Regions from separate parts of the Streptomyces cinereoruber genome, predicted to be linked through region 4. Evidence: riboswitches for the same ligand, from Rfam matches in the RefSeq annotation. Region 4 holds a riboswitch; each other region holds the start of a gene.

Region 1 (4,731 bases), 2.6 Mb from region 4:
GGGCACCTGCGCGCCGATCGCCGGTCTGACGAACGACGGGAAGCCCACCGGGGTGGACCCGGGCCCGGCCGCCGCACCGACGCCCTCCGTGGCGCCCGTACCCGAGTCGGCCTGGAACTCCGGCGCGCCGGGCGCCTCCGCGACCACGCCGTCCACCGGGGCCCCGGAGTCCTCCGCCACGCCGTCCGCCCCCTCCACGGCGCCGGCCGCGCCGTCGGCCCCCGCCGACCCGACCGCGCCGGCCACCTCCGCCACGCCGACCACCCCCGCCACGCCGTCCGCGCCGTCCGGGTCGGCGAACCCGACGGACCCGGCGGACCCGACGCTTCCGGCCGACCCGACGGCCCCCGTCGCCCCCGATGAGTCCGTTACGCCCGGTACGTCTGTTACGCCCGGTGTTCCGGGAGATGAGGGAGCGTCGGTCGCGCCCGGCACGGGCAAGCACCGGGGCGAGGCGGCTCCGGAGGAAACCGACAACTCGGACACCTCTGCTGAACCCGGGCGACATGCCTCGGACAAGGGCAACTCGCCTGAAGGTGTCGAATCGGCCCCGGGTGCTGGCGAAGCGAAGAATCCGGACGCAACGGACAGTCAGGGCTCTTCGGGTGAATACGTCGTGCGTCCGGGTGACAGCCTTTCGGGCATCGCCCAGGCGAACGAACTCCCCGGGGGCTGGGCCGCCCTCTACGACGCCAACAAGCGGACCGTGGGCATCGATCCGGACCTCATCCTCCCTGGTCAGAACCTCGACCTGACGCCGGGTTCGGTCTCGGAAGCCGGGTAGTTCATGGGCTTATGTCCGCTTCCGGACGAGTGAGACATGGGTCTCTTTGTCCCAACTGGCGTGTCGCGCCCGCAAACTCCGCTTCCGTCATCTCCCACCTGCGCAAACAGTCCCCTCCGAAGGGCAAGAAGAGGCGAAATTCGTCGTATGAGCCTCTTTGAACTTCGGAGGGTTCTGTGTCTACGGTCGTCACCGCTCGCCACCGCGGGCCCCGTCGACCGAAACGCCGAATCCTGCCGTCGGCCGATGGGAACAGTCGTCGCGCAAGCGCCGAAGGCAGGAGCGGGGGACCCAAGGTAAGCGCCGGGCCCGGCCGTCGAGAGACGGCCGACGACCGGCTTGGGGTGAAGCCGCGTGCTAGGACACGCGGCCGGGCAACTCTTCGGCCCGAACCCGACAGCTCACCTCGCAGGCGTCGGTGAGGAGAATCCCCATGCTGTTTTCCGTCAAGGGCAAACACCGCCGTCCCTCCAAGGCCACCCAGCTCGCCGCGCTCGTCGGCGTCACCGGTGTCGCCGTCGCCGCCCCGCTGATGACCGCGGGCACCGCCTCGGCCGCCACCGCCTCCGAGTGGGACCGCGTCGCCCAGTGCGAGTCCGGCGGCAACTGGTCCATCAACACCGGCAACGGCTACTACGGCGGCCTCCAGTTCTCGGCCTCCACCTGGGCCGCGTACGGCGGTACCGCCTACGCCCCCACCGCCAACCAGGCCTCGAAGTCCCAGCAGATCGCCGTCGCCGAGAAGGTCCTCGCGGGCCAGGGCAAGGGCGCCTGGCCGAGCTGCGGCGTGGGCCTCTCCGGCGCCTCCTACGACGGCGGCTCCGCCGAGAGCGCCCAGCAGGAGCAGCCGAAGCAGAAGAAGCAGCGCACGACCGAGCAGCCGACCACCCGCAGCGAGCAGCGCCAGGCCCCGAAGAAGGACCGCCAGGCCGCTCCGAAGGCCGCCAAGAAGACCGTCACCACCCCGACCGGCAAGACGGTCGCGAAGGGCGACGGCGAGTACAAGGTCGTCGCCGGCGACACCCTCAGCAAGATCGCCGAGGCGCAGGGCGTCAAGGGCGGCTGGGCCGAGCTCTTCGAGCTCAACGAGGACGTCGTCGAGAACGCCGACCTGATCTACCCGGGCCAGCAGCTCCACCTGAAGTGAGCCCGGCGGGTCGCGTGAGTCCGGCGGCTCACGCGCCCCCGATGACCCTCCCGCGGTGACCACCCCGGTCCGGCGCGCCCTTCCCCCGTGCGCGCCGGACCGGGGTTCCCCCTTTGGAGGGGCCCCGCGGCACCCCTCCGGCGGCCCACCTGACGGTTACCGATCAGTAGATCCGGGCCCCTTCGCCCCCTTATACGTGCCCTCGGGTCCTTTTTCGTCCCAGGGGGCGGGCGCCCGGCCGGTCGGAGCCTCCGGGGCGGTTAGGCTCTTGTCGCAAGGCCAAGCGACCCCGCATCGACCTTGCGTCACATCCAGCGTCACATCCCAGAAGGAGATGCTCGTGCCGTCCATCGACGTCGTCGTAGCCCGGGAAATCCTGGACTCCCGAGGCAACCCCACGGTCGAGGTCGAGGTCGGCCTCGACGACGGCAGCACCGGCCGTGCTGCCGTTCCGTCCGGCGCCTCCACCGGTGCGTTCGAGGCCCTCGAGCTCCGCGACGGTGACCCCAACCGCTACCAGGGCAAGGGTGTCGAGAAGGCCGTCCTCGCCGTCATCGAGCAGATCGGCCCGGAGCTCGTCGGCTACGACGCCACCGAGCAGCGCCTGATCGACCAGGCCATGTTCGACCTGGACGCCACCCCGGACAAGTCCTCGCTCGGCGCCAACGCCATCCTCGGCGTCTCCCTCGCCGTCGCGCACGCCGCCTCCGAGGCCAGCGACCTCCCGCTCTTCCGCTACCTGGGCGGCCCGAACGCGCACCTGCTGCCCGTTCCGATGATGAACATCCTGAACGGCGGGTCGCACGCCGACTCCAACGTGGACATCCAGGAGTTCATGATCGCCCCGATCGGCGCGGAGTCCTTCTCCGAGGCCCTCCGCTGGGGCACCGAGGTCTACCACACCCTCAAGTCCGTCCTGAAGTCCAAGGGCCTCTCCACCGGCCTCGGCGACGAGGGCGGCTTCGCCCCGAACCTCGGCTCCAACCGCGAGGCGCTCGACCTCATCCTCGAGGCGATCAAGCAGGCCGGCTACGTGCCCGGCAAGGACATCGCGCTCGCGCTCGACGTCGCCGCCTCCGAGTTCTACAAGGACGGCAAGTACGAGTTCGAGGGCAAGGCCCGCTCGGCCGCCGAGATGACCGAGTACTACGAGGAGCTCGTCGCCGCGTACCCGCTGGTCTCCATCGAGGACCCGCTGTTCGAGGACGACTGGGCCGGCTGGAACGTCATCACCGAGAAGCTCGGCGAGAAGGTCCAGCTCGTCGGCGACGACCTGTTCGTCACCAACCCGGAGCGCCTGGCCCGGGGCATCGAGGAGAAGTCCGCGAACGCCCTGCTCGTCAAGGTCAACCAGATCGGCTCGCTGACCGAGACCCTCGACGCCGTCGAGCTGGCCCAGCGCAACGGCTTCAAGTGCATGATGTCCCACCGCTCCGGCGAGACCGAGGACGTCACCATCGCCGACCTGGCCGTCGCCACCAACTGCGGCCAGATCAAGACCGGCGCCCCGGCCCGCTCCGAGCGCGTCGCCAAGTACAACCAGTTGCTGCGCATCGAGGAGATCCTCGACGACGCGGCGGTGTACGCCGGCCGCAGCGCGTTCCCGCGCTTCAAGGGCTGACACCCGCTCTCATCCGTACGTCCCCGTACTCGGTCCCGTACCGTGTGCGGGGACGTCCGCGTGAACAGGGGAGGCGACACGACATGGCCGTGAAGGACCGGGACCGGTTCTCGACCGCGACCCGGCTCAGGCTGCTCGGCGAGCAGACCGCCGCCCGTGTCTACCGCTCCCAGACCCGTCGCCAGGCCCGCCGCTCCCGGCTCACCGGCCGCGCGGCCTTCCTCGCCCTCGTCGTCTGCTCCCTGGTCGTGGCCCTCGCCTACCCCATGCGCAGCTACGTCTCCCAGCAGGGCGAGATCGCCGAGCAGGAGCGCCGGGCCGCCGAGGCCGCCCGGCGGGTGCAGGAGCTGAGGGACGAGAAGGCCCGCCTCCAGGACCCGGCCTACGTCCGCCGCCTCGCCCGCGAGCACCTGCACTACGTGCTCCCCGGCGAGACCGGCTTCACCGTGAACGACCCCGGCGCGGAGCAACGGCCCCGCGCCGACCAGGGGGCGGCGGACCGGCCCTGGTACGACAACCTCTGGGACGGCGTGGACAACGCCGACCGCCGCTGACCTCCCGTACGACCGACGACCGACGACCTAGGCAAGCAAGGCAGACATGCAAACGCCCCCTCCGCAGACCGAACGCACCGAGCCCACCGAGGCGGACGTCGCCGCCTTCGAGCTCCAGCTCGGCCGGCCGCCCCGCGGCCTGCGCGCCATCGCGCACCGCTGCCCCTGCGGGCAGCCGGACGTCGTCGAGACCGCGCCCCGGCTCCCCGACGGCACGCCGTTCCCCACCACGTACTACCTGACCTGTCCCCGGGCGGCCTCGGCCATCGGCACCCTGGAGGCCAACGGGGTCATGAAGGAGATGCAGGCCCGGCTCGCCACCGACCCGGAGCTGGCCGACGCCTACCGGGCCGCGCACGAGGACTACCTCGCCCGCCGCGACGCCATCGAGGTCCTGGAGGGCTTCCCGAGCGCCGGCGGCATGCCGGACCGGGTCAAGTGCCTGCACGTCCTCGTCGGCCACTCGCTGGTCGCGGGCCCGGGCGTGAACCCGTTCGGCGACGAGGCCCTCGCGATGCTGCCGGAGTGGTGGGCCAAGGGCCCGTGCGTCACCCCGTGCGGGGCGCCGAAGGAGGAGGACGGCTGGACGGTCGAGGGCGACCGGGACGGCCACTTCGCCTTCAAG
Region 2 (4,731 bases), 1.6 Mb from region 4:
CGGAGAACGGAGAAGAGCTCATGGCGGACGAAGTGTTCGACGGTTTCGACCACACGCGGTACGAGGAGGAGGTCACCCACCGCTGGGGCCGCGAGGCCTACGAGCAGGGCGACCGGTGGTGGCGCTCGCTGGACGAGGAGCAGAAGCGGGCGTTCATCGAGGAGCAGGCCGGCATCGCCCGCGACTTCGGACGGGCGGCGCGGGACGGCCTGGCCGCCGACAGCGACGAGGTGCAGGCCATCGCGCGGCGCCACGTCGCGTGGCTGTCGACCACCACGACGCCGACCAAGGAGTACGTGGTCGGCCTCGGCCGGATGTACGTCGACGACCCCCGGTTCACCAAGAACTACGACAAGCACGGCGAGGGCACCGCGGTCCTCGTCCGGGACGCGCTGGCGGTCTACGCCGAGCGGAACATGTAGCCGCCGGGCGGCCCCCACCGGCTTCCCGGACGGTCCCGTACGCCGGTCGGCCGTGCGGAGTCGCCGTCCGCCGGGGCGGCGGCCACCCTGGAAGGGCGCGGTACGGGGCCGCGGCCGGGCGGACCGGGCAGGAGAGAACGGTGGGGCACCCCCTAGGAGCGGCGGGCGGCGGGAGACGGGGCGGTGGGGGCCGTCCCGCGTACCGGGGCGCCCGGCGGTTCCTCCGCGCGCTGCCGCCGCTGATCATCGCGGGCGGCGTCCTCTTCGACGTGGCGACCCCCGCCCCGTACACCGCCTCCCCGATGCTCGCCGCCGCCCCGCTGGTCGCCGCGCCCTTCTTCTCCCTGCTCGTCACCCTCCTCACCGGGATCGCCGCCGTCCTCGCCTCGGTCGGCCTCTACCTCTTCAGCGACGACGTCACCCGCGCCCCGGCCGTCGCCGAGACCCTGACCGTGTTCACGGTCTCCGTACTCGCCCTCCTCATCAACAGGGTGGTGCGCCGCAGCGGCGAGCGGCTCGCCTCGGCGCGGGTCATCGCGGAGACCGCGCAGAAGGCGGTGCTGCCGACGCCCGCCGAGCGGATCGGCGGGCTGCGGTGCGCGGCCCGCTACGAGGCGGCGCAGGCGGACGCGTTCATCGGCGGCGACCTCTTCGCCGTGCAGGACACCCCGCACGGGGTGCGGCTCGTGGTCGGGGACGTGCGGGGCAAGGGCCTCGACGCGGTCGAGGCCGTCGCCGTCGTCATCGGGGCCTTCCGGGAGGCGGCCGAGCAGGAACGGACCCTGGAGGGCGTGGCGCAGCGGCTCGAACGGGCGCTGGACCGGGAGGGCACCCGGCGGGACAGCCTCGACGCCGTCGAGGGGTTCACCACCGCCGTCCTGGCCGAGATCCCGCGCTCCGACGGCAGCGGCACCTTCGACGGGTTCGTACGGGTCGTCAACCGGGGGCACCCGTCCCCGCTGATGCTGCACGGGGACGGGCGGGTCGAGTCGGTCGACCCGAGCCGGCCGGCGCTGCCCCTCGGCATGGGGGACCTCGCGTCGTGGCCGGACCGGGCCGAGGCCCGGCCGTACCCGCCGGGCACGACGCTGCTCTTCTACACCGACGGCCTCTCGGAGGCGCGGAACGCGCGGGGCGTCTTCTACGACCCGGCGGAGCGGCTGGCCGGACGGGTCTTCCCGGGCCCGGAGGAGATGCTCGACGCGCTCGTGGACGACGTACGGCTCCACACGGGCGGCGGGGCGACGGACGACATGGCGCTGCTCGCGCTGAACCGCCCGACGGCGGGGCAGCCGGAGCGGCGCCGCACGATGCCGGTGGTGCCGCCCGGCGGGTCCGGATCCCGGCGCTGACCGCCCGCCCGGCCGGCCGGCCGCCCCCCGATCGCCCGATCACCCGGAGGACCCCGTCACCGGGGGTAGTCGAAAGGTCTCCCTGCGATAACAATTGATGAACCGTCAGAAATCGAAGGTTTCGTCGCTCCCGGATCCGGCCTTGCTGAAGGGGGGTCAAGTCGGACCAATCCCTCCCAATTCAATGAACGATCAAGAGGAGCGGCTTGGAATCGGGACCCCCTGTCTATTAACGTTCGATAACGCAGCGCGGTCGTCCCAGCCGTCGCAAGAGACGGCACCGTGCGCACGCGCCGAATCCCGAAAGGGAACCGGGGAACCACCATTTGGGGTGAATCGAGCCCTTCGCACCCGTGCGACCGGGCCCGTAGGAGACCTTCCTGCTCCGAACCCGTCAGCTAACCCGGTAGGCGAGAAGGAAGGAAAGGAGCGCGCCTCCGTGGCGTCCAACACCCCTGCCCCCGAAGCCCCCTTCGACGCTTTCGGCGGCGGTGCGGCCCCCTCCGCCCCGGACACCGAGTGGAACCCCACCGAGGACTCCCTCCGCGACCGGGCCCGCTCCGGCGGTCGGCACCGGGTCGTCAAGCAGCGCTCCAACTTCGCCCGCTCCTCCACCGTCCTCGGCGTCGGCGTCATCGCCGCCGTCGGCGCGGGCGGCCTCGCCACCGCGCAGGACAAGCCCCCGGTCGCCATATCGCTCCCCGACCTCAACCTGCCCGACGCCCACGACCTCCCCGGCGTCGGCGCGCTCCTGCCCGCGCAGGAAGAGCGGGAGACGGTCTCCGCGGACCGCGCCAACCCGAACCCGCTGACCTCCGCCACGTACACCACCGAGGCCGACGAGCGGGCCTCGCGGTCCGGCCAGGTCACGCGGACGAGCCTGACGACGGCGGAAGCCCCGGGCGCCGCCGACGCCGGCGAGGCCCTGCGCGCCCGCATCCTCCAGCAGGCCGAGCAGCAGCAGGCCTCCGCCGACGCCGCCGAGAAGGCCGCGGCGGAGAAGGCGGCCGCCGAGAAGGCCGCCGCCGAGGCGCAGGCCAAGGCCGATGCCGCGGAGAAGGCGGAAGCCGAGGCGAAGGCGAAGGCCGAGGCGGAGGCCAAGGCCAAGGCGGAGGCGGAAGCCAGGGCGAAGGCCGAGGCCGAGCGCCTCGCCAAGCTCGCCGCCAGCTACTCGATGCCCCTCTCCTCGTACTCCCTCACCGCCACCTACATGCAGTCCGGCTCCATGTGGTCCTCCGGCTACCACACGGGCCTCGACTTCGCCGCCCCCACCGGCACCCCGCTCAAGGCGGTCCACGGCGCCACGGTCAAGTCGGCGGGCTGGTCCGGCTCCTACGGCTACCGGATCGTCCTGGAGCTGGAGGACGGCACCGAGATCTGGTACTGCCACCTCTCCTCCATGACGGTCAGCGCCGGCCAGACCGTGGGCACCGGCGAGACGATCGGCCGCGTCGGCGCCACCGGCAACGTCTCCGGCGCCCATCTCCACCTGGAGATCCACCCCGGCGGCGGCGACGGCGTCGACCCGGCGGCCTGGCTGCGCTCCAAGGGCCTGACGGTCTGACCCCTTCCCGGATTCCCGGAAACTTCCTCCCCGGATTCCCGGAAACACGCGGAATAGGCCCGGCGGCGGAGGCCGTTGACCACCCCATGACCTCTCTCCGTACGCTGGGCACGTCCGACCTGCACGTCTTCCCGCTCGCCCTCGGCGGCAACGTCTTCGGCTGGACCGCCGACGAGGCGCAGTCCTTCGCCGTCCTCGACGCCTACGCCGCCGCCGGCGGCAACTTCGTCGACTCCGCCGACGTCTACTCGGCCTGGGCCGAGGGCAACGAGGGCGGCGAGTCCGAGACCGTCATCGGCCGCTGGCTCGCCTCCCGCGGCAACCGCGACGACGTCGTCGTCGCCACCAAGGCCGGCGCCCACCCCCGGTTCAAGGGCCTCTCCGCCCCCACGATCAAGGCCGCCGCCGAGGAGTCCCTGCGCCGCCTCGGCACCGACTACATCGACCTGTACTACACCCACTTCGACGACGAGTCCGTCCCCGTCGAGGAGATCGTCACCGCCCTCGACCAGCTGGTGCGGGACGGCAAGGCACGGGCCGTCGCCGCCTCCAACATCTCCCCGGAGCGGCTCCGCGCCTCCCTCGACTTCGCCGAGGCCGAGGGCCTCGCCCGCTACGTCGCCCTCCAGCCGCACTACAACCTGGTCTCCCGCGAGACCTACGAGGGCCCGCTCCTGGAGACCGCCGAGCGGGCGGGCCTCGCCGCCGTCCCGTACTACGGCCTCGCCTCCGGCTTCCTCACCGGCAAGTACCGTCCCGGCACCGCCGTCGACAGCGCCCGCGCCGCCGGGGCCGGCAAGCACCTCGACACCGAGCGGGGCCGGGCCGTGCTCTCCGCGCTCGACGCGGTCGCCGGGGCGCACGGCGCCGAGCCCGCCACCGTCGCCCTCGCCTGGCTCGCCTCCCGGCCGACGGTCGTCGCGCCGATCGCCTCGGCCCGTACGGTCGAACAGCTCCCGGCCCTGGTCGCCTCCGCCGGCCTGGAACTCACGGAGGAGGAACTGACCCTCCTGACCGAGGCGTCCGAGGCCTCCGAGGTCCAGGGCTGATCGCGGGCCGCTAACTGCGGTACGGGTTGTAACCGCTGTAGTCCAGGTACTGCGGCGGCGTCCACGCCCGGCCCGTCGCCCGCGCCGCGTACGTCAGCGCGGGCGAGGCGACCGTCCTGCGCTGCCACAGGTGGTGCAGCAGCTCCTGCTCGCGGGCCGCGAAGTCGGGCCCGGCGGTACCGCGCCGGGCCCGGTCCCGCAGGAACGCGAGGGTCGTCGCGAAGGACTCGTACTCGTTGACGGCCCGCGCCCCCTGCTTGCCGTACGTCCGGGCGGCGTAGGAGCGGGCGAGCTGCCGGGCCCGCATCGAGGAGAGCGCGAGCGGCTCGGCGGGGGAGAGCCAG
Region 3 (4,731 bases), 4.6 Mb from region 4:
GCGGCCGCCCGCGATCCGCACCTCGACGTCGGGGCAGACGAACCGCACCATCGCCAGGATCCGCAGGCAGCGCTGCGGGGTCAGGTTCCACTCCTTGGCGAGCGGGGTGCCCTCGAACGGGATGAGGAAGTTGACCGGCACCGAGTCCGAGCCCAGCTCCCGCAGCGCGTACACGACGTCGACCAGGTCCTCGTCGGCCTCGCCCATGCCCGCGATCAGGCCCGAGCAGGCCGAGAGCCCGGCCGCGTGCGCCTTCTGGACGGTGTCCACCCGGTCGGCGTACGTGTGGGTCTTGGTGATCCCGCCGTACGTCGCCTCGGAGGTGTTCAGGTTGTGGTTGTACGCGTCGGCGCCGGCCTCCCGCAGCCGCTCCGCCTGCCCGTCCGAGAGCAGACCGAGGCAGGCGCACACCTCGACGCCCTCGTTCTGCTCCTTGATGGCCTCGATGGTCCTGCCGACCCGCTCCACGTCCCGGTCCGTCGGACCGCGCCCGCTCGCCACCAGGCACACCCGCTTGGCGCCGCCCGCGACGCCCGCCGCGGCGGCCTGGGACGCCTCGTCCGGCTTCAGCCAGGTGTACTTGAGGATCTCCGCCTTGGAGCCGAGCCGCTGCGAACAGTACGAGCAGTCCTCGGGGCACAGGCCGGACTTGAGGTTGACCAGATAATTGAGCTTCACCCGCCGCCCGAACCACTGACGGCGCACCTTGCCGGCCGCGGCCACCACATCGAGCAGTTCGTCGTCGGAGGTCGCCAGGACGGCGAGCGCTTCTTCACGGGTCGGCGGCTCGCGCCGCAGCCCCTTCTCCACCAGCGTGTTCAGCAGGTCCATAACCGCTGATCCTGGCCTACCGCCCGCCCCCGGGCCAAGGAGGATCCGAACAAACGCCCCCGATCGGGGTGTGTGGATGACCACACCACGATCCCGGTCTCCTGCGGTTAGGGTCTGTGCGCTGCCTACAAAAGGCACCGGCCGGCCGGCCGGAGGCGCCGACGAAGGATCCCGCATGCCACAGGCCGACGACACACGGGCGGACGACACACGGGCGGACGACGTACGGGTGGACGAGACGCGGGTGGACGAGGCGCGGGTCGCGGTCCCGCGCCGCACGGCCTTCGACTGGACCGACGCCGAGGCGCGCCGCCGGGCCGACGCCGGTCTCGTCCGCACGCTGCGGCCCCGGACGGCCGACTCGGACCTCCTCGACCTGGCGGGCAACGACTACCTCGGCCTCACCCGCAGGCCCGAGGTCACCGGGGCGGCGGCCGAGGCGGCCCGGCGCTGGGGCGCCGGCTCCACCGGCTCCCGGCTCGTCACCGGCACCACCCGGCTCCACACCGACCTGGAGCGCGAGCTCGCCGCCTTCTGCGGCTTCGAGGCGGCCCTCGTCTTCTCCTCCGGCTACGCCGCCAACCTCGCCGTGCTCACCGCGCTCGGCGGCCGGGACTCCCTGATCGTCTCGGACGCCGCCAACCACGCCTCCCTGGTGGACGGCTGCCGCCTGGCCCGCGCCGAGACCGCCGTCGTCCCGCACGCCGACCCCGAGGCCGTACGCAAGACCCTGGAGGCGCACCCCGGGCGCCGGGCCCTGGTCGTCAGCGACTCCGTCTTCTCCGTCGACGGCGACCGGGCCCCGCTCGCGGAGCTCGCCGCCGCCTGCCGCGCGCACGGCGCCGGGCTCGTCGTGGACGACGCCCACGGCTTCGGCGTCCTCGGCGACGGCGGCCGGGGCGCGGTGCACGGCGCCGGGCTCGCGGGCGACGAGGACGTGGTCGCCACCCTGACCCTCTCCAAGTCCCTGGGCAGCCAGGGCGGCGCGGTCCTGGGCCCGGCCCGGGTGATCGAGCACCTGGTGAACGCCGCCCGCACCTTCATCTTCGACACCGGCCTCGCCCCGGCCGCCGTCGGCGGCGCCCTCGCGAGCCTGCGCCTGATCGCCGCCGAACCGGGGCTCGCCGGGCGGGCCCGTACCGTCGCCACCACCCTGTACGAGCGGCTGACCGCGGCCGGTCTGACCGGCGCCCGGCCCGACGCGGCCGTGGTCTCGGTCCGCGCCCCCTCCCCGGAGGCGGCGCTGCGCTGGGCGGCGGACTGCCGGGAACGGGGCCTGGCGGTCGGCTGCTTCCGGCCCCCGTCCGTCCCCGACGGCGTCTCGCGGCTGCGCCTGACGGCCCGCGCCGACCTGACGGACGCGCAGATCGACCGCGCGGTGGAGACGATCCTGCGGACCGCGCCCGCCGCCTGACGCACCGTCCGGAGGCGTTCACGGTTCGTACGGTTCACCGCTTCGGGCGACAGATGCGGTATTGCCCTGGTGGAACCCGATACGGCCCGGCACCATCGGTGGGACTCTGACGCGCAGTGCGATCCGGGGCGGTGGCCCCGGCGGGAAAGGGACAGAGTCGCCATGGCAGACCATCAGGAAGCATCCGTCACCCTGGCGAGCGAGCCCGCCTCGGTCCCCACCGCCCGGCGGTACGTCGCGCGGATTCTCACCGACTGGGGCCTCGACGCGCTCTCGGACCAGGCGGACGCGGTCCGCCTGATCGTCTCGGAACTGGCCACCAACGCCGTCCTGCACACCTTCGGCCAGTCGCCCACCTTCACGGTCGACGTACGCCTGGAGGACGGGGAGCAGCTCCACGTCGGCGTCACGGACAGCCATCCGCGCCGGCCCCGCCGCCTTCCCGCGGCGGTCCAGCAGGACAACGGCCGCGGCATGGCCATCATCCGCTCCCTCGCGGTGGAGTCCGGCGGCCGCCTCTCGGTGACCCCGACCCCGGACGGCGGCAAGACGGTCGGCATCACCCTGCCGTGGAAGGCCGCGGCACCGGTGGTCTGTTAGCGCGCGTCCGGCGGGGCCGGGGCCCGTCCGGCGACGGTTCGGGTGCGGCGGCGCCACCGCACCCCCCGGCCTCCCCTCCGGCGCCCGCTCAGTGCCCGGGCGGGGTCACCGGACGCGTCCGTAGGAGACCTTCGAGGTCCAGATCTTGTCGAGCTTGACCCAGGAGCCCGTCTTGGGCGAGTGCCAGAGCTTGCCGCTGCCGGCGTAGATGCCCACGTGGTAGACCTTGCCGCCGGAGTGGAAGAAGACCAGGTCCCCCTTCTGCCGGCCGGAGGCGGAGACGCGACTGGTCTTGTTGTACTGCTGCTGCGCGGTGCGGGGCAGCGACTTGCCCGCCTGCTTGTACGCGTAGAGCGTCAGGCCCGAGCAGTCGAACCGGGAGGGGCCGGTGGCCCCGTAGCGGTAGGGCGCCCCCTTCTTGGAGGCGGCGACGCTCAGCGCCTTGTTCGCGTGTGCGGTCGCTGCCTGGGCCTCCGGCGCCGCGCCCGGCGCGAGCAGCGTGCCGCCGACGGCGGCGAGGGTGAGAGCCGAGACGGCTCCGGCCCGGGACAGCAGGGACGGGACGTGCATCTGCGCAGTCATGCGCAACCCTTCGTCAGCCGCCTGTGAAGGATGACCTGTCGGGTTCGGGCAGGCGAAGATGCCCGGCCGCTCTCGCGGCTTCACCCCAAGGGCCGGCCCCGCTGCGGAAACAGCGCGTACGGCCCGTACTGCTCGGGTCCTCCACTCCTGCCGATCCAATCCTGTCGACCAGGCGTCCGGGACGGCGGCAGGACTCGGCGTCCGCCCGGACCGCCCCGCCTCGGATGGCGGGGGCTTGTCGTCGGCAGGGATCTTGCCCCACAGCCTGGTCGAAATCCGAGTGGAAACGACGTTATGTGAGAGTCCTCACGACTGATCCATTCGGGTGGACAGGATGGTTTCGTGATCGTCGGAGGTTTGGCGGACGAGCCCCGCACCAGCGAAGGAGCGCCCGGTTCCGCCAGATGTGTACACCCCTTGCGCAACTCGCCCGGGTCATATGTCGACTCATCGACTCCACCGAACGGACGAGTGGTTCCGGCGCGCCGTGTCGGCCGTCCGGCCCTTGACACGACATGCCGGAATGTCAACTCCGCCGCTCCCGGGGGAGCGTGACCCGGCCCGCCCGCTGCTCCCCATCCAGCACCCGCAGGGCGCGCGCCAGGGTCTCCGCGTGCACCTCGCTCTCGCCCCGCGCGTGCATGAGCGCCAGGGCCTCACGCAGCTCCTCCGCACGCCCCACCAGGGCCTGAGCCGCCCTCAGGCCCCCATAGGTATGCGTACTCCTGGATGGATTGATTCTCCCCAGGAGGTCGACGACCGCAAGGCAGGCATCGACCACTTCGCCCTCGGCCCGCGTCAGGGCGGGCAGCGGCGGCGGTTCGGGAACCACGGCCCGCTCACCGCGCCGCGCCGCGGCGGCTCGTGACCACGTGCTCCACCAGCCCGTACGCGACGGCGGCCGGGGCGTCCAGGACCGTGGGGCGGTCGAGGTCGGCGGCGACCCGCTCGCTGCTCCGTCCGGTGTGCTCGGCGAGCAGTCCGGTCATCAGGGCGCGCCGGCGGTCCAGTTCGCGGGCCTGGACGCCGAGGTCGCTCGGCTGCCCGCGCAGGGGCTCCTCCATGGCGGGCTGCCGGAGCGTGACGCGGGCGCCGGGGAGCATCATCCGCTTGCCCGGGGTGCCGGCGGCGAGCAGGACGGCGGCGGTGGAGGCGGCCTGGCCCAGGCAGGTGGTGACCACGTCGCAGGCGAGCGTCCGGATCGTGTCGTGGATCGCGGTCATGGCGGTGACGGAGCCGCCGGGGGAGTTGATGTAGAGCGCGATGTCCTGGTCGGGTGCCGCGTACTCCAGGTACAGCAGTTG
Region 4 (4,731 bases):
GTCGGCGGTGTTGATGATGCCGAAGGCGTTGGGGCCGATGATCCGCATGCCGTACGAGCGGGCCTGCTGGACGAGCCGGCGCTGCCGTTCGCGGCCCTCCGGCCCGCTCTCGGCGTATCCGGCGGAGAGCACGACGAGGCCCCGCACGCCGTGCTCGCCGCAGTCCGCGACGGCCTCCGGCACCCGTTCGGCGGGGACCGCGACGATCGCCAGGTCCACGGGTTCGCCGATGGCGCCGACGGAGCGGTACGCGGGGACCCCGTCGAGCTCGACCGGTCCGCCGCCGTCGCCACCGGTTGCGGGGAGCGCGGCGTTCACCGCGTACACGCGTCCGGTGAAGCCCGCTCCGAGGAGGTTGCGCAGGACGGTCCGGCCGACGCCGCCGGGTGCGCGGCCGGCGCCGACCACGGCGACGGAGGCGGGGGTGAGCAGCCGCTGTACGGAGCGGGCCTCGGCGCGCTGCTCGCGGGCGCGCTGGACGGCGAGGGACCGGTCGGTGGGTTCGAGGTCGAGGTGGAGCCGGACGGAGCCGTCCTCGAAGCTGCGCTTCTGGGTGTAGCCCGCGTCGGTGAAGACCTTGATCATCTTGGTGTTGGCGGGGAGCACCTCGGCGGCGAAGCGCCGGATGCCCCGCTCGCGGGCCACCGCCGCGATGTGTTCGAGCAGGGCGGAGGCGACGCCCCTCCCCTGGTGCGCGTCCTGGACGAGGAAGGCGACCTCGGCCTCGTCGGCCGGGGCGGAGGCGGGCAGTCCGCGGTCGTCGATGCGGTCGTAGCGGACGGTGGCGATGAACTCGCCGCCGACGGTCGCCGCGAGTCCGACCCGGTCCACGAAGTCGTGGTGGGTGAAGCGGTGCACGTCCTTGGCGGAGAGGCGCGGGTAGGGGGCGAAGAAGCGGTAGTACTTCGACTCGTCCGAGACCTGCTCGTAGAAGCTGACGAGCCGGTCGGCGTCGTCGGTGGTGATGGGTCTGATGCGCGCGGTGCCGCCGTCGCGGAGCACCACGTCCGCCTCCCAGTGGTCGGGGTAGGCGTGCTCCGGTGGCGCCGGCCGTGCCGGCTCCGCCTGCGGTTCCGTCGCTTCCGACTGCTCCGACGCGCTCTGCATGGGGTCAGCCTACGGCCGGGACGCGCCGGGAGCACCGGTCGCGCGGTGGGGGTGCGCGTTGCAAGGTGGGGGGAGCCGAGAGGCGGTCCGGTCCGGGCCGGAGGTCGGCGTGAGCACCTCGCATCCCGTGAGAGACTGGTCTAGACAACCCGCTTGAGACTTGAAGGGCAACACCATGGCTGAGCGCCGCGTCAACGTCGGCTGGGCCGAGGGCCTGCACGCCCGCCCCGCGTCCATCTTCGTCCGTGCCGCCACGGCTTCCGGCGTTCCGGTGACGATCGCCAAGTCCGACGGCACCCCGGTGAACGCCGCCTCCATGCTCGCGGTGCTCGGCCTGGGCGCGCAGGGCGGCGAGGAGATCGTGCTCGCGTCGGACGCCGAGGGCGCCGAGGCCGCGCTGGACCGCCTCGCGAAGCTGGTCGCCGAGGGCCTGGACGAGCTTCCCGAGACCGTCTGACCCCTTTACGCCTCCCGCACTCGAAAGGGTGTGGCCGTCGGAATTCCGACGGCCACATCCTTTCGCCTTTCCGTTCCCACGCCCCCCCGTTTTCGGGCAGCACGAAAAACCCCGCGCAATTCCTATTCTTTGTATACGGTGCGCGTGTTAATTCCGGGCGCTCGTCGTGTTGACGACGTGTTGCGAAACCCTCACACGCCCCCGCTCCGGCCTCTTGAGCCGGTGCAGCGACATCGAGCGCTCCGCGTGCAGCGCGGTGAGGGCCCTCGCCCGTTCGGCGTCGCCGCGCGCCACGGCGTCCACGATCGCGCCGTGCTCGGCCCAGGCCTCCACCGGCCGCTCGGGCTGCTCGACCGCGTACATCCAGGCGATCTTGTGCCGGAGCTGTGTGAGCAGCGCCGTCAGCGGCGGGCTGCCGGAGGCCTGCGCGAGCGTCTCGTGGAACCAGCCGCCGAGCGAGCGCAGGTCCTCGCCCTGACCGCGCCTGGCCCGCTCCTGCCCGAGCCTGACCAGGCCGCGCAGCACCTTGAGGTGGGCGTCGGTGCGCCGCTGCGCGGCCCGGGCGGCCCCCAGCGGTTCGAGCAGCGCCCGCATGTCGAGCAGGTCGGCCGCCTCCTGCTCGGTGGGCTCGGCGACGTGCGCGCCCGCGTGGCGCCGGGTGAGGACGAAGCCCTCGGACTCCAGGGTGCGCAGCGCCTCGCGGACCGGGACGCGGGAGACCCCGTACCGGCGGGCGAGCTGCTCCTCGGTCAGCCGGCTGCCCCGCTCGAAGACGCCGGAGACGATGTCGTCCCGGATCGCCGTGCATACCGAATGCGCGGGAATGCGCATGTCCGACCTCCGCCTTGGTCCGCGCGAGACAATTCGAGCGGCGCCTGTTCTGCGCCTGATCCGCGACTCTATTGCAGCCCGCCGGAATTTCCGATGCCCCCATGGAATCCATGACCGCGTTGTGGCCGACGAAAAGCCCCGGCTCAGTACGAGCCGGGGCTTTTGCGACGCGGAGGGCCCCCGGTGGTCAGGGGCGCGCGGGAGGCCGGGTCAGACGGCGACGCCGCGGGCGCGGAGGTAGGAGATCGGGTTGATGTCGGAGCCGTAGTCGGCGCCCGTGCGGGCCTCGAAGTGGAGGTGCGGCCCGGTCGAGTTGCCGGTCGAGCCCGAGATGCCGATCTGCTGGCCCGGCTCGACGGTCTGGCCGACGTACACCCCGATGGAGGAGAGGTGACCGTACTGGGTGTACGTGCCGTCGTGCATCCGGATGACGATGTTGTTGCCGTACGCGCCGCCCCAGCCGGCCTCGACGACGGTGCCGGAGCCGACGGAGACGACCCGGCTGCCGTAGGCGGCGTGGAAGTCGACGCCGGAGTGGCTGCCGGAGGACCAGAGCGAGCCGCCGGTCTGGTAGCCGGTGGAGACGTACGAGCCGGCGATGGGGAGCTGGAAGGAGTTCAGGCGGCGGCGCTCGGCCTCGCGGGCGGCGCGGGCCCGCTCCTCGCGGATCTCCTTGGCGCGGGCCTCGGCCTTGCGCTTCGCCTCGGCCAGGGCCTTCTGCTCGGCGGCGGCCTCGAAGGCCTCGCGGTCCTGGGCGTCGGCCTGGGCGTTGAGCCGGTCGACGAGGGAGTCCTCGGCGATCACCTTGGTGAGGCCGGTGTCCTCGGGGGAGCGGTTGTCCGTGTCGGCGGCGAGCGCCGGAGAGGCGAGGGTTCCGATGACGCCGGTGGTGGCGAGCGTCGCCGCGCCGGCGATGCCCGCGCTGCGGCGCCCCATCCGGCTCGAACCACGATGCTTCCCGGTGGCACGGGTGAACGCCATGAAGACGTTGTTCCTTTCCTTCCTTCTCGCCTACCGGGTTAGCTGACGGGTTCGGAGCAGGAAGGTCTCCTACGGGCCCCTCCGCACCGGGCGAAGGCGTCCGATTCACCCCAGGGACTGTGGGTCCCCGGCTCCCCAGGCTCGCGCCTGACGGGGACTCGGCGATGACTGTCCGGTGCCGCGGGCGCGGCGGGTGCAACTGGCGAACAGCCGCACCGACGCTATGCGGACCGCCAGTCGATCACCAACCGAACATGGTCTTTTGTAAGGCATGCCACAGGGCAGATGATCACGCTTGCCTCAAATCCGGACAATTCACCGGGGAGTTTCCGTGCGACCCCTGTACGGGACTCGCACGGACGGGCGGAGGGCCCTGACGTTCCGTCACGCCGGGGCCCTCCGTCCGCTCGCTGGTCCGCCCGTCCGGTCGGCAGCGGTGGGCCGCCGGCCGGACAGGGTCCGATCAGCCGGTGACGACGGTCACCTCACCGATGCCGAGCGCCCGCACCGGCTCCGCGATCTGTGCCGCGTCGCCCACCAGGACCGTGACGAGCCGGTCCACCGGGAAGGCGCTGACCACGGCCGCGGTCGCCTCGACGGTGCCGGTCTCGGCCAGGCGCGCGTACAACTGGGCCTGGAAGTCGTCCGGGAGGTGCTGCTCCACCTGGTCGGCGAGCGTCCCGGCGACGGAGGCGGCCGTCTCGTACTTGAGCGGGGCAACCCCCACCAGGTTCTGCACGGCGGTCTCCCGCTCGGCGTCCGTGAGCCCCTCGGCGGCCAGGGTGCGCAGCACCTTCCACAGGTCGTCCAGGGCCGGGCCCGTGTTGGGGGTGTCGACGGAGCCGCTGATGGCGAGCATCGCCGCGCCGTTCCCCTCGGCGTCCGAGCGGAGCACCTGCCCGAAGGCCCGCACGCCGTACGTGTAGCCCTTCTCCTCGCGCAGGACCCGGTCCAGACGCGAGGTCAGGGTGCCGCCGAGGCAGTACGTGCCGAGGACCTGGGCCGGCCAGACGCGGGCGTGCCGGTCGGGGCCGATCCGGCCAATGAGCAGCTGGGTCTGGACGGCGCCGGGACGGTCCACGATGACGACCCGGCCGGTGTCGTCGGCGGTGATCGGCGGCATCGGCAGCGGCTCGCCGGGCTCGCCGGTCCAGGCGCCCAGCGTCTCCGCGAGGACCTTCTCCAGGTCGACGCCGGTCAGGTCGCCGACGACCACGGCGGTGGCCGTGGCGGGCCGCACGTGCGCCTCGTAGAAGGCGCGGACCGCGGCGGCGTCGATCGCCTCGACGGTCTCCTCGGTGCCCTGGCGCGGCCGGGACATCCGGGAGGCGGCCGGGAACAGCTCCTTGGAGAGC

The links. Region 4 has a riboswitch for cyclic di-AMP ahead of CP977_RS25930 (M23 family metallopeptidase). Riboswitches for the same ligand answer to the same signal wherever they lie in the genome.
Region 1: another riboswitch for cyclic di-AMP. It lies ahead of CP977_RS13855 (LysM peptidoglycan-binding domain-containing protein); the one in region 4 lies ahead of CP977_RS25930 (M23 family metallopeptidase).
Region 2: another riboswitch for cyclic di-AMP. It lies ahead of CP977_RS18605 (M23 family metallopeptidase); the one in region 4 lies ahead of CP977_RS25930 (M23 family metallopeptidase).
Region 3: another riboswitch for cyclic di-AMP. It lies ahead of CP977_RS05140 (C40 family peptidase); the one in region 4 lies ahead of CP977_RS25930 (M23 family metallopeptidase).

What each region holds. Positions count from the first base shown of each region.
Region 1 is NZ_CP023693.1:3,133,013-3,137,743, reverse strand. It holds gene CP977_RS13860 (transglycosylase family protein) at 1-784, shown strand, start outside; cyclic di-AMP (ydaO/yuaA leader) riboswitch at 1,043-1,214, shown strand; gene CP977_RS13855 (LysM peptidoglycan-binding domain-containing protein) at 1,218-1,931, shown strand; gene eno (phosphopyruvate hydratase) at 2,266-3,552, shown strand; gene CP977_RS13845 (FtsB family cell division protein) at 3,636-4,106, shown strand; gene CP977_RS13840 (DUF501 domain-containing protein) at 4,153-4,731, shown strand, end outside.
Region 2 is NZ_CP023693.1:4,146,342-4,151,072, forward strand. It holds gene CP977_RS18595 (MerR family transcriptional regulator) at 1-422, shown strand, start outside; gene CP977_RS18600 (PP2C family protein-serine/threonine phosphatase) at 563-1,774, shown strand; cyclic di-AMP (ydaO/yuaA leader) riboswitch at 2,056-2,202, shown strand; gene CP977_RS18605 (M23 family metallopeptidase) at 2,214-3,338, shown strand; gene CP977_RS18610 (aldo/keto reductase) at 3,425-4,387, shown strand; gene CP977_RS18615 (PrsW family intramembrane metalloprotease) at 4,398-4,731, opposite strand, start outside.
Region 3 is NZ_CP023693.1:1,172,066-1,176,796, reverse strand. It holds gene bioB (biotin synthase BioB) at 1-831, opposite strand, end outside; gene CP977_RS05150 (8-amino-7-oxononanoate synthase) at 1,007-2,245, shown strand; gene CP977_RS05145 (ATP-binding protein) at 2,408-2,845, shown strand; gene CP977_RS05140 (C40 family peptidase) at 2,951-3,427, opposite strand; cyclic di-AMP (ydaO/yuaA leader) riboswitch at 3,431-3,561, opposite strand; gene CP977_RS05135 (hypothetical protein) at 3,954-4,259, opposite strand; gene CP977_RS05130 (ClpP family protease) at 4,267-4,731, opposite strand, start outside.
Region 4 is NZ_CP023693.1:5,737,048-5,741,778, reverse strand. It holds gene CP977_RS25950 (bifunctional acetate--CoA ligase family protein/GNAT family N-acetyltransferase) at 1-1,107, opposite strand, end outside; gene CP977_RS25940 (HPr family phosphocarrier protein) at 1,283-1,564, shown strand; gene CP977_RS25935 (GntR family transcriptional regulator) at 1,712-2,395, opposite strand; gene CP977_RS25930 (M23 family metallopeptidase) at 2,606-3,376, opposite strand; cyclic di-AMP (ydaO/yuaA leader) riboswitch at 3,390-3,550, opposite strand; gene CP977_RS25925 (M16 family metallopeptidase) at 3,840-4,731, opposite strand, start outside.